4 regions of the Streptomyces sp. 11x1 genome follow, and region 3 is predicted to be linked to each of the others. Evidence: riboswitches for the same ligand, from Rfam matches in the RefSeq annotation. Region 3 holds a riboswitch; each other region holds the start of a gene.
What was found. Region 3 has a riboswitch for cobalamin ahead of P8T65_RS36885 (cobalamin biosynthesis protein). Riboswitches for the same ligand answer to the same signal wherever they lie in the genome.
Positions count from the first base shown of each region.

Region 1: it holds a riboswitch for cobalamin, as region 3 does, so the genes downstream of both, cobN (cobaltochelatase subunit CobN) here and P8T65_RS36885 (cobalamin biosynthesis protein) in region 3, are expected to answer to the same signal.
Region 2: it holds a riboswitch for cobalamin, as region 3 does, so the genes downstream of both, P8T65_RS44815 (energy-coupling factor ABC transporter permease) here and P8T65_RS36885 (cobalamin biosynthesis protein) in region 3, are expected to answer to the same signal.
Region 4: it holds a riboswitch for cobalamin, as region 3 does, so the genes downstream of both, P8T65_RS04855 (ABC transporter substrate-binding protein) here and P8T65_RS36885 (cobalamin biosynthesis protein) in region 3, are expected to answer to the same signal.

Region 1 is NZ_CP122458.1:1,016,982-1,021,888, reverse strand. It holds gene P8T65_RS04900 (precorrin-2 C(20)-methyltransferase) at 1-303, opposite strand, end outside; gene P8T65_RS04895 (precorrin-8X methylmutase) at 300-932, opposite strand; gene cobG (precorrin-3B synthase) at 1,053-2,372, opposite strand; cobalamin riboswitch at 2,453-2,594, shown strand; gene cobN (cobaltochelatase subunit CobN) at 2,664-4,907, shown strand, end outside.
Region 2 is NZ_CP122458.1:10,179,099-10,184,005, reverse strand. It holds gene P8T65_RS44830 (metalloregulator ArsR/SmtB family transcription factor) at 1-216, opposite strand, end outside; gene P8T65_RS44825 (MFS transporter) at 374-1,702, shown strand; gene P8T65_RS44820 (HoxN/HupN/NixA family nickel/cobalt transporter) at 1,730-2,854, opposite strand; cobalamin riboswitch at 3,061-3,266, shown strand; gene P8T65_RS44815 (energy-coupling factor ABC transporter permease) at 3,296-4,015, shown strand; gene P8T65_RS44810 (energy-coupling factor ABC transporter substrate-binding protein) at 4,012-4,533, shown strand; gene cbiQ (cobalt ECF transporter T component CbiQ) at 4,539-4,907, shown strand, end outside.
Region 3 is NZ_CP122458.1:8,410,431-8,415,337, reverse strand. It holds gene P8T65_RS36905 (helix-turn-helix transcriptional regulator) at 1-468, shown strand, start outside; gene P8T65_RS36900 (hypothetical protein) at 510-1,022, shown strand; gene P8T65_RS36895 (hypothetical protein) at 952-1,197, opposite strand; gene P8T65_RS36890 (DUF397 domain-containing protein) at 1,295-1,501, opposite strand; cobalamin riboswitch at 1,746-1,878, shown strand; gene P8T65_RS36885 (cobalamin biosynthesis protein) at 1,979-2,920, shown strand; gene P8T65_RS36880 (cobyric acid synthase) at 2,917-4,425, shown strand; gene P8T65_RS36875 (putative cobaltochelatase) at 4,604-4,907, shown strand, end outside.
Region 4 is NZ_CP122458.1:1,007,929-1,012,835, reverse strand. It holds gene P8T65_RS04860 (iron chelate uptake ABC transporter family permease subunit) at 1-763, opposite strand, end outside; gene P8T65_RS04855 (ABC transporter substrate-binding protein) at 760-1,812, opposite strand; cobalamin riboswitch at 1,880-2,066, opposite strand; gene P8T65_RS04850 (DUF6215 domain-containing protein) at 2,112-2,777, opposite strand; gene P8T65_RS04845 (Gfo/Idh/MocA family oxidoreductase) at 3,139-4,158, shown strand; gene P8T65_RS04840 (alpha-L-fucosidase) at 4,349-4,907, shown strand, end outside.

The DNA.
Region 1 (4,907 bases), 7.4 Mb from region 3:
GACCGTGCGCCCGGCGTCGAGATGTGCGGCCAGGCGGGCCGACGCCTCCTCGTAGAAGTCCTCCATCGCGCCCTTGTAGCCGCCCGGGTGATCGGTGGTCTCCGTCGTCAGCGGATACATCAGCCGTTCCTCGATGTGGTCGTCGCGCAGGTGCTTCGCGGCGATCGAGCGGGCGATGGAACGGCCGTGCCGGGCGCAGTGATACGCGATCACGTCCGCCTCGGAGATGACCTCGACGGCCCGGACGGTCATCAGGGACGGGTCACCGGGGCCGAGCCCCACCCCGTACAGCTTGCCGCTCACTCTTCCTCACTCGCGATCGCGTTGAGCGCGGCGGCGGCGATGGCGCTGCCGCCACGACGGCCGCGCACGACGAGGTGCTCCAGGCCCGAGGGATGCTCCGCCAGCGCGTCCTTGGACTCGGCCGCGCCGACGAACCCGACGGGCACCCCGATGACGGCGGCGGGCCGGGGCGCGCCCTCGTCGATCATCTCCAGCAGCCGGAACAGCGCGGTGGGCGCGTTGCCGACGGCCACGACCGAGCCCTCCAGCCGGTCCCGCCACAGCTCCAGCGCGGCGGCGCTGCGCGTGGTGCCCAGCTTCGCCGCCAGCTCGGGGACCGCCGGGTCGGAGAGCGTGCACAGCACGTCGTTGTCGGCGGGCAGCCGCTTGCGGGTCACCCCGCTGGCCACCATCCGCACGTCGGTGAAGATGGGCGCCCCGGCACGCAGGGCCTCACGGGCGCGGGTCACCACGTCGGGCGTGTACGCCAAGTCCCGTACGAGGTCGACCATTCCGCAGGCGTGGATCATCCGGACCGCGACCTGGCTGACGTCGGCGGGCAGGGCCGCGAGGTCCGCCTCCGCGCGGATGGTGGCGAAGGACTGGCGGTAGATCGCCGGGCCGTCCTTCTCGTAGTCGTAGGTGGTCACGGTGGTCTTCTCGCTGCTCTCGGTCGGCGTACGGGGGTCGTTCGTGCGGGTCGTGCGGTTCGTGCGCGTTGTGCGGGTTGTGTGCGCCATCGGGTCCGTGTCGTGCGGCTTCTCGGTGGTCTAGGGGGTGATCTCCCCCAGGGCGGCGGCGAGTCGGGACGGGTCCGCCATGGGGGCGGTGCGCGGGCTTCGGCCGGGGACGGTGCGGGAGAGCTCGTAGCCGCCGCCCTCCACCGCCACCACGTCGATCCGTTCGCCTCGGGGGTGGCCGCAGCGGCGCTCACAGCCGGACCAGTACAGGGGGAGCCCCGCGCGTCCTGCCGCCGTCAGGCTCTCGGTGGCGTCCGCCCGTACGTCCGCCAGGGACTTCGCGCAGCCGGGCCGTCCGATGCAGGCCCCGACACGTAGCCAGGGGGAGGCCGGATCGGTGACGAGGCCGGTGACCGAGAGCCGGCCGAGCGCGTCGGCCGCCTGCTCCTCGCTCAGGCCCGGTACGGGTACGACGACGCCGCGCCACGGCGTCAGCCGCAGTTCACGGGACGGTGTCGCGGCCGCGAGGGCGCTCAACTCCCGCCACTGGGGAGGTGTGAGACGACCGAGGGGGGCGTGCACGCAGAGGGCGTCGCCGACGGTGCCCGGGACCGGGCCGCCCTCGGCTGCGGTCGTCGTCCCGCTCTCGTCTCGCACCCGGCCCACGGAGTCGACGCCGACGGCGGTCAGCCGGTCCCGGACCTGCTCGAGCAGCCCGTCCTGGAAGGGGAGTTCGGTCACACGCCAGACCCGGGCCCCGCTCTCCCGCGCCGCCTCCAGGAAAGTCTCGGCGGCGGTCAGCGCGGCACGGGCCGCGTCCTCGCCGGGAAGCGCCAGGCTCTCCCCGGCCGTCCCCAGGCTCAGCAGCGCGCCACCGTCCTCGGCCGCCCGGACGGTCACATCGGCGTCCAGCGCGGTCACATCGCCGCGCCCGTCGTCGAGCGCGAACAGGAACCGGCCCGACAACCCCCGCGCCGCCTCGCTCGCGCACAACGCGGTGTCGAGGGCGGACAGCCAGGGCCGTACGTCGCGCAGACCGCGTCCGTCGAGACCGGACAGGGGCGAGGCGACGATGTTGCGCACGCGTTCGTGCCCGGCGGACGGCAACAGTCCGGCCGCGTCCAGCGACTCGGCCAGCTCGCCCCCGCAGCCGTCGGCCAGCCCACGCAACTGGACGTTGCCGCGGGAAGTGAGGTGAAGATCACCGTCGCCGAGCCGTCGCGACGCCTCCGCGAGCGCCTCCGCCTGGCGGACGCCCAGCACACCGCCGGGCACCCGGACCCGGGCCAGCGCCCCGTCGTCCGCCGTATGCAGCCGCAGCGTCCCCGGGCAGGCGTCGCCGCGGTCCCGTGTGACCGCTGTGGCCTGGGACGATGAACGCAGGGGAGGCGTGGACATGGCGGCGAGCATACCCACCGGCACAACGGACGTATCCTCCGCCCTTTTGAGGCGACCCTTACTATGCTGATCGGTGGATCATCCGATCCATCGACGCCACCCACGGCGCTAGGGTCTGCCGTCACATTCCCTAGGGGAGGAAGCCCGGTGTGAGTCCGGCGCGGTCCCGCCACTGTGAGCCCGTCCCAGGAGGGTCGGGCGAGTCAGGAACTCCCTTCCCCGTACCGCTCGGTCCGCCCGGGCCGGGGAGACTTCGAACCGACACCGCCCGGGGCGCGGACCCCGAGGAAGGCCAGCAGCCGCATGCAGCCATCGTCCGGGGAGCGCTCCGCGCAGCCCCGCATCCTGCTCCTGTCGACCTCCGACACCGACCTGCTCAGCGCCCGCGCGGCCGCCGGCCCGGTCCCCTACCGCTTCGCCAACCCCTCCCGCCTCGCGCTGGAGGACCTCCCCGCGCTCCTCGACGGCACCGACCTGGTCGTCGTACGCCTGCTCGGTGGCATCCGTGCCTGGCAGGACGGCCTCGACCTGCTGCTCGCCGACGGTCGCCCGGTCGTCGTCCTCACCGGTGAACAGGCCCCCGACGCCCAGCTGATGGCCGCCTCCACCGTCCCCGTCGGCATCGCCGCGGAGGCCCACGCCTATCTCGCGCACGGCGGCCCCGCCAACCTGGAGCAGTTGGCCCGCTTCCTCTCCGACACGGTCCTGCTCACCGGCCACGGCTTCGACGCGCCCGCGCCCGCGCCCTCCTGGGGCCCGCTGGAGCGCACCGCCCGCGCCACCGCCGACGGCCCGACCGTCGCCGTGCTCTACTACCGCGCCCACCACATGAGCGGCAACACCGCCTTCGTGGACGCCCTGTGCGGGGCGATCGAGGACAAGGGCGCCCGGGCGCTCCCGCTCTACGTGGCGTCGCTGCGGGCCCCGGAACCCGAGCTGATCGAGGAACTCCGCGCCGCCGACGCCATCGTGACCACCGTCCTCGCCGCGGGCGGCACCAAGCCCGCCGAGGCCTCGGCCGGCGGCGACGACGAGTCCTGGGACGCGGGCGCCCTGACCGGCCTCGACGTGCCGATCCTCCAGGCCCTGTGCCTGACCGGTTCGCGGTCCGTCTGGGAGGAGAACGACGAGGGCGTCTCCCCGCTCGACGCGGCCAGCCAGATCGCCGTCCCCGAGTTCGACGGCCGCCTGATCACCGTCCCGTTCTCCTTCAAGGAGATCGACGAGGACGGCCTCCCGGCCTACGTCGCCGACCCCGAGCGCGCCGCCCGCGTCGCCGGGATCGCCGTACGCCACGCGCGCCTGCGCCACATCGCCAACGCCGACAAGCGCCTCGCGCTCGTCCTCTCCGCCTACCCGACCAAGCACTCCCGCATCGGCAACGCGGTCGGCCTCGACACACCCGCCAGCGCCGTCGCCCTGCTGCGCCGACTGCGCGAGGAGGGCTACGACTTCGGGACCGACGCCGAGGTGCCGGGCCTGGCCTCCGGCGACGGCGACGAGCTGATCCGCGCGCTGATCGAGGCGGGCGGCCACGACCAGGACTGGCTGACCGAGGAGCAGTTGGCCCGCAACCCGGTCCGTATCCCGGCCGCCGACTACCGCCGCTGGTACGCCGAACTCCCCCAGGAACTGCGCACGGCCGTCGAGGAGCACTGGGGGCCGGCGCCCGGCGAGATGTTCGTCGACCGCAGCGCCAACCCGGAGGGCGACATCGTCCTCGCGGCGCTGCGCTTCGGCAATCTGCTGATCCTCATCCAGCCGCCGCGCGGCTTCGGCGAGAACCCGATCGCGATCTACCACGACCCGGACCTCCCGCCCTCGCACCACTACCTCGCCGCCTACCGCTGGATCGCGGCCCGCGCCGACGACGGTGGCTTCGGCGCCGACGCGATGATCCACCTCGGCAAGCACGGCAACCTGGAGTGGCTGCCCGGCAAGAACGCGGGCCTCTCGGCGGCCTGCGGCCCGGACGCCGCGCTGGGCGACCTGCCCCTGGTCTACCCCTTCCTGGTCAACGACCCGGGCGAGGGCACCCAGGCAAAGCGCCGCGTCCACGCCACGCTCGTCGACCACCTCGTGCCGCCGATGGCCCGCGCCGACTCCTACGGCGACATCGCGCGCCTGGAGCAACTCCTCGACGAGTACGCCCAGATCTCCTCCATGGACCCGGCGAAGCTCCCCGCGATCCGCGCCCAGATCTGGACCCTCATCCAGGCCGCCAAGCTCGACCACGACCTGGGCCTGAACGACCGCCCCGAGGACGACGGCTTCGACGACTTCCTGCTGCACGTCGACGGCTGGCTGTGCGAGGTCAAGGACGCCCAGATCCGCGACGGCCTGCACGTCCTCGGCACCCCGCCGGGCGGTGCCGACCGCGTCAACCTGGTCCTCGCCATCCTGCGTGCCCGCCAGATCTGGGGCGGCACCCAGGCTCTGCCCGGCCTGCGCGAGGCACTCGGCCTCGACGAGTCCGCCGCGACCCGCACCACCGCCGACGAGGCGGAGGCGAAGGCCCGCGCCCTGGTCGAGCGGATGGAGGAGCTG
Region 2 (4,907 bases), 1.8 Mb from region 3:
CTTCGCCAGATGCTGGCTGACGGCCGTGCGGGACGCCTCGCAGCGGTCGGCCAGTGAGCCGACGTCCGACTCGCCCTGCGCGAGCAGCCACAGCAGATGCAGCCGGGTGACGTCGGAGAGCATCGCGAACACTCCGGTCGCCTCGGTGAGCCGTGCGCTGTCGGGGGCGCGCAGATGCGCACCGGACGCAGGTGACACGGCATGGCGTTCAGGCATGCGCCCAGCCTAGGCGCTCCGCTCGGGGTGCGGGGGGGGGGTCGGCCATTGGGTGCGGGTTCGTGGGGGCTGGTCGCGCGGTTCCCCGCGCCGCTGCGGGGCGCTCCCCTCCCGCCATCATGTGCATAGGTGCGCACATGATGGTTATCATCTGGTCATGCTTGCCGTACTGCGTCATCGTGTCTATCGGCGGCTCTTCGCCGCCCAGATCGTGGCCCTGGTGGGGACCGGGCTCGCGACCGTGGCGCTCGGGCTGTTGGCGTACGACCTCGCGGGCGCCCGCGCCGGTTCCGTCCTCGGTACGGCACTCGCGATCAAGATGGTGGCGTACGTGGTCATCGCCCCCATCGCGGGCGCGGTCGCCGACCGGCTGCCGCGCCGGGCCCTGATGGTGACGGCGGACCTGGTGCGCGCGGGGATCGCCCTGTCACTGCCGTTCGTCGGCGAGGTCTGGCAGGTGTACGTCCTGGTGTTCCTCCTGCAGTCCGCGTCGGCCGTGTTCACGCCCACCTTCCAGGCCGTCATCCCCGATGTGCTGCCCGAGGAACGCGACTACACCCGGGCCCTGTCGATGTCCCGGCTCGCCTATGACCTGGAGAGCCTCTTCTCCCCCGCGCTCGCAGCCGCGCTGCTGTCCGTGACGACCTACGACGGGCTGTTCACCGGCACGGTCCTCGGGTTCCTCGCCTCGGCCGCGCTGGTCGTCTCCACCGCCCTGCCCGAGCGGGCCGCGGTCACCGCCCCGCGCGCGGGCGGCGTGTACGCCAGGGCCACCGCCGGGACGCGTCTCTTCCTCGGCGTGCCCGAGCTGCGGGCCCTGCTCGTCCTGAACCTCGCGGTCGCGGCGGCCGGGGCGATGGTGACGGTGAACTCCGTCGTCTACGTCCGTGATGTGCTCGACCTGTCCGCGGGCGCCCTGCCGCTGACGCTCGGGGCGTACGGGGCGGGGTCGATGGCCGTGGCGCTGGTACTGCCCCGGGTGCTGGAGAAGGTGCAGGACCGAGCCGTGATGCTGCCGGGCGCGCTGTCGCTGGCCGTGGTCTTCGCCGGGCTCGGGGCCGTCACCGCTGCTCAGGGCGGGAGTTGGCGACTGTCCGCGCTGCTGGCGCTCTGGGCCGCGTTCGGTGCCGCGTGCTCGGCGGTGCTCACTCCGGCGGGGCGTCTCGTCCGCCGCTCGGTGTCGCCCGAGGAGCGTACGGCCGCGTTCGCCGCCCAGTTCTCCCTCTCGCACGGTTGCTGGCTGCTGACGTATCCGCTGGCCGGATGGCTGGGGGCGACGGCCGGGCTGAACTGGGCGGTGCTCGCCCTGGGTTCGCTCGCGCTGGGCGCGGCGCTGACGGCCGTACGGCTGTGGCCGGCGTCGTCGACGTCCCACGTGCACGCCGGGCTCCCCTCCGGTCACCCCCATCTGGTGGGCGCCCGACGCGTCCGTGCCGGGTGGCGGCACAGCCACGGCCATCTCACGGACGGGCTGCACGCGCACTGACGGGCTGCACGTGCCCTAGGTGCGGCGTCAGCCGGTCGTCCACTTCTGCTCGATCCGCGCGCACCGCCAGACCAGCAGGGCGACCGCCCAGGTGACGAAGAAGAGGCCCACGACGACATAGCCGACGGTGTTGAGATCGACGCCGGCGACCCGGTCCCAGAAAATGCCGTGCAGATGGGCCTTCTCCGCGACGAGGCCGAGGAGTTCGACCGTGCCGATGACCAGAGCCACGGCCACGGACAGGCCCGTGACGGTGAGGTTGTAGTAGACCTTGCGGACCGGTTGGGAGAACGCCCAGCCGTAGGCGAAGTTCATGAACGAGCCATCCACGGTGTCGAGGAGCGACATCCCGGCCGCGAACAGGACGGGCAGGCACAGGATCGCGTACCAGGGCAGCCCGGAGGCGGCGCCCGAACCGGCCAGGACCAGCAGCGCGACCTCCGTCGCCGTGTCGAAGCCGAGGCCGAAGAGCAGGCCGATCGGGTACATCTGCCAGGAGCTGGTGAGGGACCTCATCAACCGCCCGAGGAGCCGGTTCATCAGGCCCCGGCTGTGCAGCTTCTCCTCCAGCGCGGCCTCGTCGTAGGCGCCCGAGCGCATCTCGCGGAAGACCTTCCAGATCCCCACCATGATCACCAGGTTGACGACGGCGATGACGTACAGGAACGTCCCCGAGACGGTGGTGCCGATCCAGCCGGTCGTCTCGTGCAGCACGGAGCCGTCGTCGCGGACCGGCCCGGCGAGCGACTTGACGCCGAGGGTGAGCAGGAACGTCAGGGCGAGCACGATCGACGAGTGGCCGAGGGAGAACCAGAAACCGACCGACAGCGGCCGCCGCCCCTCCCCCATCAGTTTGCGGGTGGTGTTGTCGATGGCGGCGATGTGGTCGGCGTCGAAGGCGTGCCGCATGCCCAGGGTGTAGGCGGTGACGCCGATACCGATACCGAAGGTCTTGCTGCCGACGCTGTAGTGCTCGGGAGCGACGATCACCACGAGTGTGAACCAGCCGATGAGGTGCAGCGCGAGGATGAACCCGGCCATTCCGGCCAGGCTCGCCCACTCCCCGCGCGTCAGGAAGCCGCTGATCCGCCGCCAGGAGAGTCCGCCCGTCCCGGCGGTGGCCGAGGGGGCGGTGTCGGTGCCAGGAGCCATGGAGCGTGCGCCTCTTCTTTCGTGGGTATGTGCGGTCGCACCCCCTCAGCCTTGTGCGCCATATTGGTAGCTGCAACTGGCTCGCAGTAAAGCTCGCGTCTGCTTTCGGTCAGGCCGTGGACTCCCGCCGACGTGCGGGGCGTGCGCCGGAGCGTGCGCCCGGGTGTGAGCTGTCGCACGACGCCCGCGCACCCCTCGCCTCCGCTTGTCAGCGTCCTTATCTGGGCACTACTGTCACCACGCCTTGGTGAACGGGAAATCCGGTGTGATGCCGGTGCGGCCCTCGCCACTGTGATCGGGAAGTCCGGCTCCGGTCCTCACGGACAGCCACTGGGTCTTCGGACCCGGGAAGGCGGAGCACGGGCGGTGTCACCCGTAAGCCAGGAGACCGGCCAAGGCGCGTCAACCATCCACGAGGTGCTGGAGAGGGTCTGCTAAGCCATGCACATAGCCGAGGGTTTCCTTCCTCCGGCGCACGCGATCGCCTGGGGCGTCGCGTCCGCGCCGTTCGTCGTCCACGGAGTACGGGCACTCACCCGTGAGGTCAGGGAGCACCCCGAGAGCACACTGCTGCTCGGTGCCTCGGGTGCCTTCACCTTCGTCCTGTCCGCGCTGAAGCTGCCGTCGGTCACCGGGAGTTGTTCCCACCCCACCGGCACCGGTCTCGGCGCCATCCTGTTCCGGCCGCCGATCATGGCGGTCCTCGGCACCATCACCCTGCTCTTCCAGGCCCTGTTGCTCGCCCACGGGGGTCTGACCACGCTCGGCGCCAACGTCTTCTCCATGGCGATCGCCGGCCCCTGGGCGGGGTACGGCGTCTACCGGCTGCTGCGGCGCTTCGGCGTGCCGCTGATGGTGACGGTCTTCTTCGGCGCGTTCGTCGCCGACCTGGTCACCTACTGCGCCACCAGCGTGCAGTTGGCGCTCGCCTTCCCCGACCCGAGCAGCGGCTTCCTGGGCGCGCTCGGCAAGTTCGGCTCCATCTTCGCCGTCACCCAGGTCCCGCTCGCGGTCAGCGAGGGTCTGCTCACCGTGCTGGTGATGCGCCTGCTGGTGCAGTCGAGCAAGGGCGAACTCACCCGGCTCGGCGTGCTCCTGACCGACCGGCGGAGCCGTACCGGTGCCGGGGCGGAGAACGAGAGCGAGGCGGTGGCCCGATGAGCCGGAACACGAAGATCAACGTACTGCTGCTGCTCGTCGTGGCCGCGCTCGCCGTCCTGCCGCTGGCCCTCGGCCTCGGCGACCACAAGGAGCAGCCGTTCACGGGCGCCGACGGCGAGGCGGAGACGGCGATCACCGAGATCGAACCGGACTACGAGCCGTGGTTCTCCCCTCTCTACGAGCCGCCGTCCGGTGAGATCGAGTCGGCGCTCTTCTCCCTCCAGGCCGCCCTCGGCGCGGGCGTCCTCGCCTACTACTTCGGCATCCGCCGGGGCCGGCGCCAGGGCGAGGCCCGGGCGCGGGCGCTGCTGGACGCTGCCGGGCAGACCGACAAGGCTCCGGAGGAGCCGGTGGACGCGACCGTCGCGGCCTCGACCGCGAGCGCGTCCGGCCCGGCGGCGAGCGTTCCGGCCGCCGCGGCCTCGAAGGGCGCGTCGGGGGCGTCCGGCGCCTCGGACCCGACCGGCGACGCAGGCTCGTCCGGTCGCTCCGGGGCCAGCCCGGCCGGGCGGGGCTGATCCGGGTGCTGCCGATCGACGCGGCGGCGCACAGCAGTCGCTGGCGCCGCCGTCATCCCGTGGACAAGGCCGTGCTCGGGCTCGGTCTCACCGCGCTCGCGATCTCCCTGCCGCCCTGGCCGGGCGCGGCCCTGGTCCTGCTGACCTCGCTCGTGGTCCTGCTGGGCCCCGCGGGCGTGCCCGGCCGTCGGCTGTGGCGGGCCTACCGGGTGCCGTTGGGCTTCTGCGTGACCGGCGCGCTGCCGCTGCTCGTGCAGGTGGGCGGGCCGGACGGGTTCGTCACCCCGGCCGCCGGCGGAGCGGTCCGCGCCGGGGAGCTGTTGCTGCGCACCTCGGCCGCCTCCCTGGGCGTGCTCCTGTTCGCCTTCACGACC
Region 3 (4,907 bases):
GCCACCGCCCTCCTCTCCCCCACCTCGGAACCCACCGCCGTGCGACGGTCGGTGGAACTCCGTCTCGCCCGGCAGGAACGGCTGATCGACTCCGACGCCGGGCCGCGCGTCGACATCGTCCTGGACGAGGCCGCCGTACGGCGGGTGATCGGCGGCCCGCGGGTCATGCGGCACCAGCTGGACCACGTGAAGGCACTGGCCGGACGGCCCCGGATGGGCATCCGGCTGCTGCCGTTCTCGGCCGGGGCACACTTCAGCACCCTCAGCCCGTTCATCCTGCTCGGGTTCCGGGACGACGACGACCTGCTCTACCTGGAGGGCCCCAACGGCGGACTGTCGAACCGCGAGGACCTCGACCTCACGGTCCGCTACCAGGAATGCTTCGCGGACATCAGCGACCACGCGTACGAAGGCGACCGGATGATCGAGTTCCTCGACACGGTCAGGGAGAGCCTGGACAACGACTGAGCACCGGGCCGGGACGCCCGGCGGAATCGGGGGGAGGGCCCATGGCGGTCTTCGGATGGCACGAGTGGTGGAGGCGGCTGACGGCGCGCCGCACCGGTCCCGGCGACGGTGAACCGGACGGCGCCGCCCCGGCCGACCCCCCGGAGGCCGGCGGCCCGGCGCCGCTGGACGACTGCACGCTGAAGGCGTACGCCATGCAGGAGGCGGAGTGGGCCGAGGCCCTCATCCGGGTCGAGAGCGCCCGGGTCGACGGCGAGATAAGGCTCCTGTCCGCCCGCCTGTTGCTGGGCACGTTCTGCGCGAGCGTCCTGCTGCTGAGCATCGCCGTGGCCGGTCGGGTCGTGCCCACGACCGGGTTCGGCGCCGCGGCACCGCTCACCACGGCGATCACCGGAGCGATCGCCGCCGCTCTGCTCACCTCGCTCGCGGCCGGTCTGGGCAAGGTGCTGCGCGCCCGCGCCGACGCGGCGCGGCCTCTCGGCCTCAGCGCTCCTCCGGGCCCCGCAGCCGAGCCCCGACCAGAGCCCGGTCCAGGGCCCTCAGCCGCTCCGTGACCGGGGTGAGCCCCCACCACAGGCCGGCCCCGGTGGCCAGGAGGGCGGTCACCGCCAGCCAGACGACACCCCGCGCCTCCGTCCCCGGCACCAGCAGGGCGGCGAGAGCTCCCACCCCCACGGCGAGGACTCCGGCGACCGTGCTGAAGAGCACCAACGGGGCGGCGGCGGACAACAGTGTCCGCCGATCCCTCGATGCCCGCGCACGCGCCGAGGCGGATCCCTTGGTCCGATCTTCCATCGCGTGTACCTCCCGTCCCCCGAACGGTTCTTCAAGAGCCGTCCGCACCCGGGTCCACAAGCCCCGCCAGAAAACCACACCACGCGGTGTGACGGAAGGAGAGCACAGCGTTCTTCTTCCAGTTCGAGTCACGCACCAGAACCCAGCCCTCCCCGAAGCACGCCTCCACGCACACGGTGGTGTCGCCCGAATAGCTGCTCTTGATCCAACTCCGCGCCGAGGACTCCCTGTCGAGCACCCTGACCTCCACCTCACAAGTCAGCGCGCCGACACGCGTCCACCGCGACGACCCGAGCGCCGTGTCCAGCCGCTGCCGCTCGTCGGCGCTCAGTCTTCGTACTGCCGTTCCCTCAAGTGTTCCCGCCCGACACCGCGGAAATGAGCGCAGAAAGAGCCGATTCGGGCGTCTGGCGATATTTCAGCGATGTGGGGCTGAGCACACCCCTGCGCCGCAGGTCAACAGCAAGTTGACGGGTCTTCCGGGAGCGTGGTGGACTGCCGGGGCCATCTACGACGGCAGGAGAGGAAGCCGGTGCGAGTCCGGCGCGGTCCCGCCACTGTCACCGGGGAAGAACCTCCCGGGAGCCAGGAACTCTCGCCGTCGGTCTCGTCGAACCAGGGCGTGGACACCCTGAGTGAGGACATATCGCCATGCGCGGCTGCCGTCTGAGTCCCCGTACCGGGCCCTCGTCCGATCTCGCGATCGGCTGAACCCGTGCGTGCCGATCGCGTGTTCGCGTACGGCGCCACCGCCGGAATCCTCGGTGACCTGCTGCTCGGCGATCCTCGCCGGGGGCATCCGGTCGCCGCGTTCGGGCGGGCCGCCGGTGCCGTGGAGCGGGTGCTGTGGCGGGACCACCGAGGGTGGGGCGCGCTGCACACCGCCGTGTGCGCGGGTGGCGCCGTGGCGCTCGGGGCCGTCGCCTCGTCCGCCGTGCGGCCCTCGCGTGCCGCCTCCGTCGCGCTGACCGCCGCCGCCACCTGGGCCGTGGTCGGGGGGACTTCGCTCGGACGGGAGGCCCGGGCGATCGGGCGGTCCCTGGAGGCGGGGGACGTCGACGGCGCGCGGGACCGCCTGCCGCATCTGTGCGGACGGGATCCCCAGGCGCTCGACGCGGACGGGATCGCGCGGGCGGTCGTGGAGTCCGTCGCCGAGAACACGTCGGACGCGGTGGTGGGGGCGCTCGTGTGGGGAGCCGTGGCGGGTGTGCCCGGACTGCTGGGGTTCCGGGCCGTCAACACCCTGGATGCCATGGTCGGCCACCGGTCGGAGCGGTACCGGCGGTTCGGATGGGCCTCCGCGCGGCTGGACGACGTGGTGGGGTGGCCGGGAGCACGACTGACGGCGGTGCTGGCCGCGGCCTCCGGCGGGGACGCCCGGGGGGCCGTACGGGCCTGGCGCGCCGACGCGCACAGACATCCGAGCCCCAACGCGGGGCCCGTGGAGGCGTCGTTCGCGGGGGCGCTCGGAGTACGGATGGGGGGCACGTTGTCGTACGGGGGGCGGGTCGAGCATCGACCTGTGCTCAATGGGGAAGGACGCGCCGTCGAAGTGGGCGACATCGAGCGGGCCGTGCGGTTGTCAAGGCGGGTCGGATGGCTGGCTCTGGGGATCGGTGCGGGTGTGTCGCTGCTGCGGTCGAGGAGGCAGGGATGAGTGGCGGGCTGTTGGTCGCCGGGACCACCTCCGACGCCGGGAAGAGCGTGGTCACCGCGGGGATCTGCCGGTGGCTGGTGCGCCGGGGCGTCAAGGTCGCGCCGTTCAAGGCGCAGAACATGTCGCTCAACTCCTTCGTGACGAAGGAGGGAGCCGAGATCGGACGGGCGCAGGCCATGCAGGCCCAGGCCTGCCGGGTGGAGCCCACCGCGCTCATGAACCCCGTGCTGCTCAAGCCCGGTGGCGAGCGCAGCAGTCAGGTGGTGCTGCTGGGGAAGTCCGTGGGCGAGATGAGTGCGCGCGGCTATCACGGAGGGCGGCAACAGCGGCTGCTCGGAACCGTGTTGGACTGCCTCACCGAGCTGCGGGGCACGTATGACGCGGTGATCTGCGAGGGGGCCGGCTCTCCGGCCGAGATCAATCTGCGCCGGACCGACATCGTCAACATGGGAATCGCCCGGAACGCCGGGCTGCCCGTGCTCGTGGTCGGGGACATCGACCGCGGTGGGGTGTTCGCGTCGTTCTTCGGGACCGTCGCGCTGCTCTCCCCCGAGGACCAGGCCCTCGTCGCCGGGTTCCTCGTCAACAAGTTCCGGGGGGACGTCTCCCTGTTGGAGCCGGGGCTCGACATGCTGCGCGGGCTCACCGGGCGGCCGACGTACGGGGTGCTGCCCTTCCGGCACGGGCTCGGCATCGACGAGGAGGACGGGCTGCGGGTCTCGCTGCGGGGGACGGTGCGGGAGTCGAACGTCGCGCCGCCCGTCGGGGAGGACGTGCTGCGGGTCGCCGTGTGCGCGGTGCCGTTGATGTCCAACTTCACCGATGTGGACGCGCTCGCCGCCGAACCCGGTGTGGTCGTGCGGTTCGTGGACCGGGCCGAGGAACTGGCCGACGCCGATCTCGTCGTCGTCCCGGGGACCCGGGGCACGGTCCGGGCGCTGGAGTGGCTGCGGGAACGGGGACTCGCCGAGGCGCTGCTGCGCCGGGCCGCCGAGGGGCGGCCGGTCCTCGGCATCTGCGGGGGCTTCCAGGTCCTCGGGGAGCACATCGAGGACGACGTCGAGAGCCGCCGGGGGCATGTACCGGCGCTCGGGGTGCTTCCCGTCCGGGTGCGGTTCGCCCCGGAGAAGACGCTCACCCGGCCCGTCGGGGAGGCCCTCGGGGAGCGGGTCGAGGGGTACGAGATCCATCACGGGGTCGCCGAGGTGCTGGGCGGCGAGCCGTTCCTGGACGGGTGCCGGGTCGGGCAGATCTGGGGCACGCACTGGCACGGGTCGCTGGAGTCGGACGGGTTCCGGCGGGCCTTCCTGCGCGAGGTGGCCGCCGCCTCGGGGCGCCGGTTCGTACCGGCCCCGGACACCTCGTTCGCCGCGCTGCGCGAGGAGCAGCTCGACCGGCTCGGCGACCTGATCGAGGAGCACGCGGACACGGACGCGCTGTGGCGGCTCATCGAGTCGGGTGCGCCCAGCGGGCTGCCGTTCGTTCCGCCGGGGATGCCGGGATGAGGGCGCCGCCGTCTCCGGCTGTCCCCGCAGGGGCGGGGAGCACACCAGAACGCCGCCCATGCGCGGGCTCATCGCCGGGCCATCCCCGCTCAGGCAGGGAGCACAGCACCAGGTTGACCGCGCACGAGCCGTCGAGCCGCCCGCATCTCACCCATTCACCCGTAGGAGGGCCCACCGCGTGAGCACGCACTTCCCCTTCACCGCCGTCGTCGGGCAGGGCGACCTGCAACTCGCCCTGCTCCTCAATGCGATCAGCCCGCGCATCGGCGGTGTGCTCGTGCGCGGTGAGAAGGGCACCGCCAAGAGCACCGCCGTGCGGGCGCTCGCGGCGCTGCTGCCGGAGGTGGAGGTCGTCGTCGGCTGCCGGTTCTCCTGCGACCCCGTGAAGCCGGACCCGGCCTGTCCGGACGGGCCGCACGAGCCGGCGTTCGAGACCCGGCCCTCCCGCATGGTCGAGCTGCCCGTCGGCGCCTCCGAGGACC
Region 4 (4,907 bases), 7.4 Mb from region 3:
TGTGCCCCAGGCAGACCAGTAGCACCGCCACCAGCACCACCAGGCACACCGTCACATCCGTCCAGTCGGCACCGCTGAGCGAGCCGAGCAGCCAGAACAGCACCGCGCGGGTCGTCTCCGCGTCGGCCGCGGTCATCACGATGAAGGAGGTGAGCGCGGAGAACAGTTGCATGGCCGCGACCCCGACCAGCACCACCCGGTCGGTGGTGCCGCCGAGGGTGTGGCTGAGCAGCAGCACGAGGCCGAAGGAGGCCACCGCGCCCAGGAACGCGCCGCCGGAGACCGACAGCGCGCCGCCTCCCGCGCCGAGCACGACGACCACGACCGCGCCGGTCGACGCGCCGGAGGAGACGCCGAGCACGAAGGGGTCGGCGAGCGGGTTGCGCAGCAGGGACTGCATCACCGCGCCGCACACGGCCAGTCCGGCCCCGCACACGGCGGCCAGCAGGGTGCGCGGCAATCGTAGGTTCCACACGATGCCGTCCCGGATGGGCGTCAACTCCGTGTGCCCCCAGCCGAGATGGGCCACCACCGTGGACCAGACGTCGACCACATCGATGTCGGCCGGCCCGATGGTGATCGCGAGGGCGACGGACAGACACAGCACCGCGCCCCCGGCCGACCAAGCCGACCCCCACCACAGCCCTCGACCGACGGCCCTCGCCGCAGCCGCCCGCCGTCCCTTGGCGGGGGCCGACGTTCCGGTCACCTGGTCGGCCACCGGGCTCGTGCCGGGCTCCGTCTCGGGTTCCGGGGCCGTCATCCCGTGAGGCCGTACTCGCGCAGCGCCGTCGCGAGCTTCTCCACGCCCTCGACGGTGCGGATCGTGGGGTTCATGGCCTGGCCCGGCAGCCTTACGTACCGCTTCTCGCGCACCGCCGTCATGTTCCGGGTGACCGGGTCGGACTCCAGGAACTCGATCTTCTTCGTGGCAGTCTCGGCCGTCTGCTGCTTGCGGACCAGGTCCCCGATGACGAGGACGTCCGGGTCGCGGTCGGCGACGGTCTCCCAGTTGACCTGGGGCCACTCCTCGTCGGTGTCGTCGAAGACGTTCTTCGCGCCCAGTTCACGGGTGATGATCCCGGGGGCGCCGCAGCACCCGGCGAGGTACGGGGATTGGTCATTGGCGAACCAGTACAGGACGGTGACCCCACGCGCGTCGAGTCCGGCGGTCGCCCTCCTCACCCGGGACCTCAGCTCGGCCACCAGCTTCTCGCCGCGCTCCTCGACCCCGAAGATCCGGGCCAGATCGCGGACTTCGCCGTAGACCGTCTCCATGGTCAGCGGCTCGGTGCGGACGCCGTCGCCGTCCCCGCTGTTGTCCTTGCCCACACAGTCCGACGGCGACAGATACGTGGGCACGCCGAGCTTCTCGAACTCCTCCCGGGTCGCCACCCCGCCCTTGCCGAGCGTGGAGGCGAACGAGGAGACGACGAGGTCGGGTTCGGCGTCGAGGACCTTCTCGAAGGAGGGCGCGTCATCGGCGAGCCGGGGCACCTTCGCGTTGGCCTTCCCGAGCCCCTTCGGCAGCGGATCGGTCCAGGTGGCGGTGCCCACCACACGGTCGGCGAGCCCGAGGGAGAGCAGGATCTCGGTCGTGCCCTGGTTGAGGGAGACGGCGCGCTCGGGCGGGCTGTCGACCCGCACCTCGCGCCCGCAGTTGTCGAGCGTCACCGGATGACCGGCGGATCCGCCGGGGGCCGGACCGCGGTCCGGCGACGCTGGGGAAGCGGAGCCCCCGCAGCCGGTCAGCGCCAGGGCACCGGCGGTCAGGAACAGGACGGCATGGCGGACGGGGCGTGCGAGCGGCACGGGACTTCCTTCGGCGTCGAGGGCTCATGCGCGAAGCCCGGTCGTACGGTGCTTCCCCGGGCACCCCTCGGTGCCGGGGACCGCCAGCAGGTCTTCGGACTCGGGGTCACCCGGACGAGACGCCTTCCCGGACCGCGATCGTGACCGCCGTCCAGTGGCCGTTGTCCCGCCCGTCACCCTCACCGCTGCGCGTCAGCTCCGGATTCACACCGGATTCCCTGACCCGTACGCGTACTGCCGTGTGCGCACATGGGTTCGACTGGCGTCGGCAAGCTATCACACGCGCTTCCGAGGACCCGTCAGGTCGCGGGCTTCCAGCCCGGGAGCGTCGGCAGGACCTTCTCGGCGACACGGAACAGCGCCGCGTCGTCCGGAATCTGGGAGTCCTGGCGGTAGATGACTAGTTCGAAGGTGCTGCCGCTGTCCTTCGGGTCGGTCGCGACCAGCAGCTGCCGGGCGACGCCGCCGGGAGCGGACTCCGGGTCGCTGCCGTCGAGGCGGAACGAGATGCCGATGGTCCGGCCCGAGTACAGGGCCGCCGTGTGTCCGAGGACCCTCCTGGTCTCGGCGCCGGAGCCCAGATAGCCGACCGCCTCGGCGACCGGGAGGTCCTCGTACGACGCCGAGAGCTCCACGGTGTACGTGTCGAGTTCGACGGTCGCCTCGGGGGTGACGGTCTTGGTGCCGTCGAACCAGGTGGACTCGTTCTCGCTGCCCGAGGCGATGACCGCCTGCTCGGTGGGCGTCCCGAGGAGCTCCGGCAGGTCGGCGCGGTTCAGCGCGGCGCACAGCTGTGCGCCGGAGACCTTGCCTCGTGCCGCCGGAGTGGGGTCGGCCGACGACGAGCAGACGGCCGGCTCCCGGGTCTCGGGGGTCGTGTCGAGGAGGTCGCCCAGCAACCACACCCCGCCCAGCAGCACGCCGACGGTCGCCACCGCCGAGACCACCTGGCCGCCCGTACTCATCTCCTTCGCCGAGCCGCGTCGCGCACCGCCCCCGGGACCCGGTTCCGGATCCGCCCCGCGCCCCGTTTCCGGATCGGCCCCCACGCCCGCCCCCGGATCCGCTGCCGAGTCCGTTTCCGTTTCCGCTCTCGAACCCGCTCTCGAACCCGCTCCGGAATCGGCGAAATCGTCGGCCATGTCCCCCGTGCCCCCACCTTGATGTGCACACGCCTGACGTGCGCCGGGGGAGCCTAGCCGGTGATCGTCGCGAGGGGGAAACGATATTCCGCGCAGGCGTGAAGCAGGGCTCCCGAGGGGAGACCGAGACCCGGTGGGCCCCCTGCCCCGGGCGCCGTAGCGGTCCACGAAAGGAAGGAACGCCATGTCCGTGCAGGACTCCCTCGGTGTCGCCGTCGTCGGCACCGGCCGGATGGGCGCCGACCATGTGCGCAGGATCTCCGAGGTGATCAGCGGCGCCCATGTGGCGGCCGTCGTCGACCTCGACACCGACCGGGCCCGGGCGATCGCCGAAGGCGTCGAGGGGTGCGCGGCCTACGGCGACACCGCCGAGGCACTGGCCGCACCCGGCGTAGACGCCGTCCTCGTCGCCTCGCCGGGCCCCGCGCACGAGGCGGACGTGCTCGCCGCCCTCGCCCACGACCTGCCCGTGCTGTGCGAGAAGCCCCTCACCCCGGACCCCGCCGCCGCGCTCCGGCTGCTGGAGGCGGAGCAGCGGCTGGGCCACCGCCGGGTCCAGGTGGGCTTCATGCGCCGCTACGACCGCGAGTACGTCAAGCTGAAGGCCCTGCTGGACAGCGGCGACCTGGGCCGGCCGCTGCTGCTGCACCACCGGCACCGCAACGCCGAGGCCCCGCCCGGTTTCACCGACGCCATGGCCGTCAACGACTCCGTGGCCCACGAGACGGACGTCACCCGCTGGCTGCTCGGGCAGGAGATCACCGCCGTCACCGTGCTGCGGCCCCGGCCGTCCGCGCACGCCCCCGAGGGCCTGAGCGACCCGCAGTTCGTCGTCTTCGAGACCGACGGCGGCGCGGTGGTGGACGTCGAGATCTTCCTCAGCGCCCGCTACGGCTACCAGGTGCAGGCCGAGGCCGTCTGCGAGGACGGCACGGCCCGCATCGGCGACGGACACGACATGCTCGTCAACGCGGCGGGCCGCTGGGGCGGCACGGTCACGCCGAGCTACCTCGAACGGTTCGAGGACGCCTACGACCGACAGGTCCAGGCCTGGGTGGACGCCACCCGGCGCGGCGAGGTCACCGGACCCGGAACCTGGGACGGGTACGCCGTCGCCGCGGTCTCCGAGGCGGGCGTCCGCGCCCAGACCGAGGGCGTCCGCACGGAGGTGGAACTCGTCGAACGCCCCGCCCTCCACCGCTGACCGTCGGAGCGCCGACCTCCGCCCTCAGGGGAGAACGACCAACGCCATCACTGTCGCAGACATGTGATGTATCACCTTGGGTGAACAGGTATTTAGTGCCTCAAAGCAGACAAATAACATTGCCCTGCGGGGCTATTCATCACTGTGTGACCGTTGACAGTGATGGTCCGCATGCCTGAGGTTCGTGGTTATGTCGCAATCGATCAGCAGGCGCACGTTGATGGTCGGTGCCACGGCCGTCGTCGCGGCCACCGGGGCCGACGACGCGTTCGCGGCCGGGGGTTCACCGACCGCCCCGAGGGCCTACACCCCGACCTGGGAGTCCGTGAACCGGCACCCTGCCGCCCCCGAGTGGTTCCGGGACGCCAAGTTCGGCATCTACTTCCACTGGGGGGTGTTCAGCGTTCCGGCGTACGACAGCGAGTGGTATCCGCGCAACATGTACAACCCTGACGAGCGGGCCCATCGGCACCACGTCGCCACGTACGGGGACCCGGCCGACTGGCCGTACCACCGGTTCATCGACGGGGCCGACGATCTCGCGGGCCGCCATGTGGAGTTCGCGCCGAAGCTCAAGTCGGCGGGCGGGAACTTCGACCCCGACGAATGGGCCCGACTCTTCGTCGACGCGGGCGCGCGGTTCGCCGGACCGGTGGCCGAGCACCACGACGGCTACTCGATGTGGGACAGCCGGGTCAACGAGTGGAACTCCGTGGCCAAGGGGCCGCACCTGGACCTGCTGAAGCTTT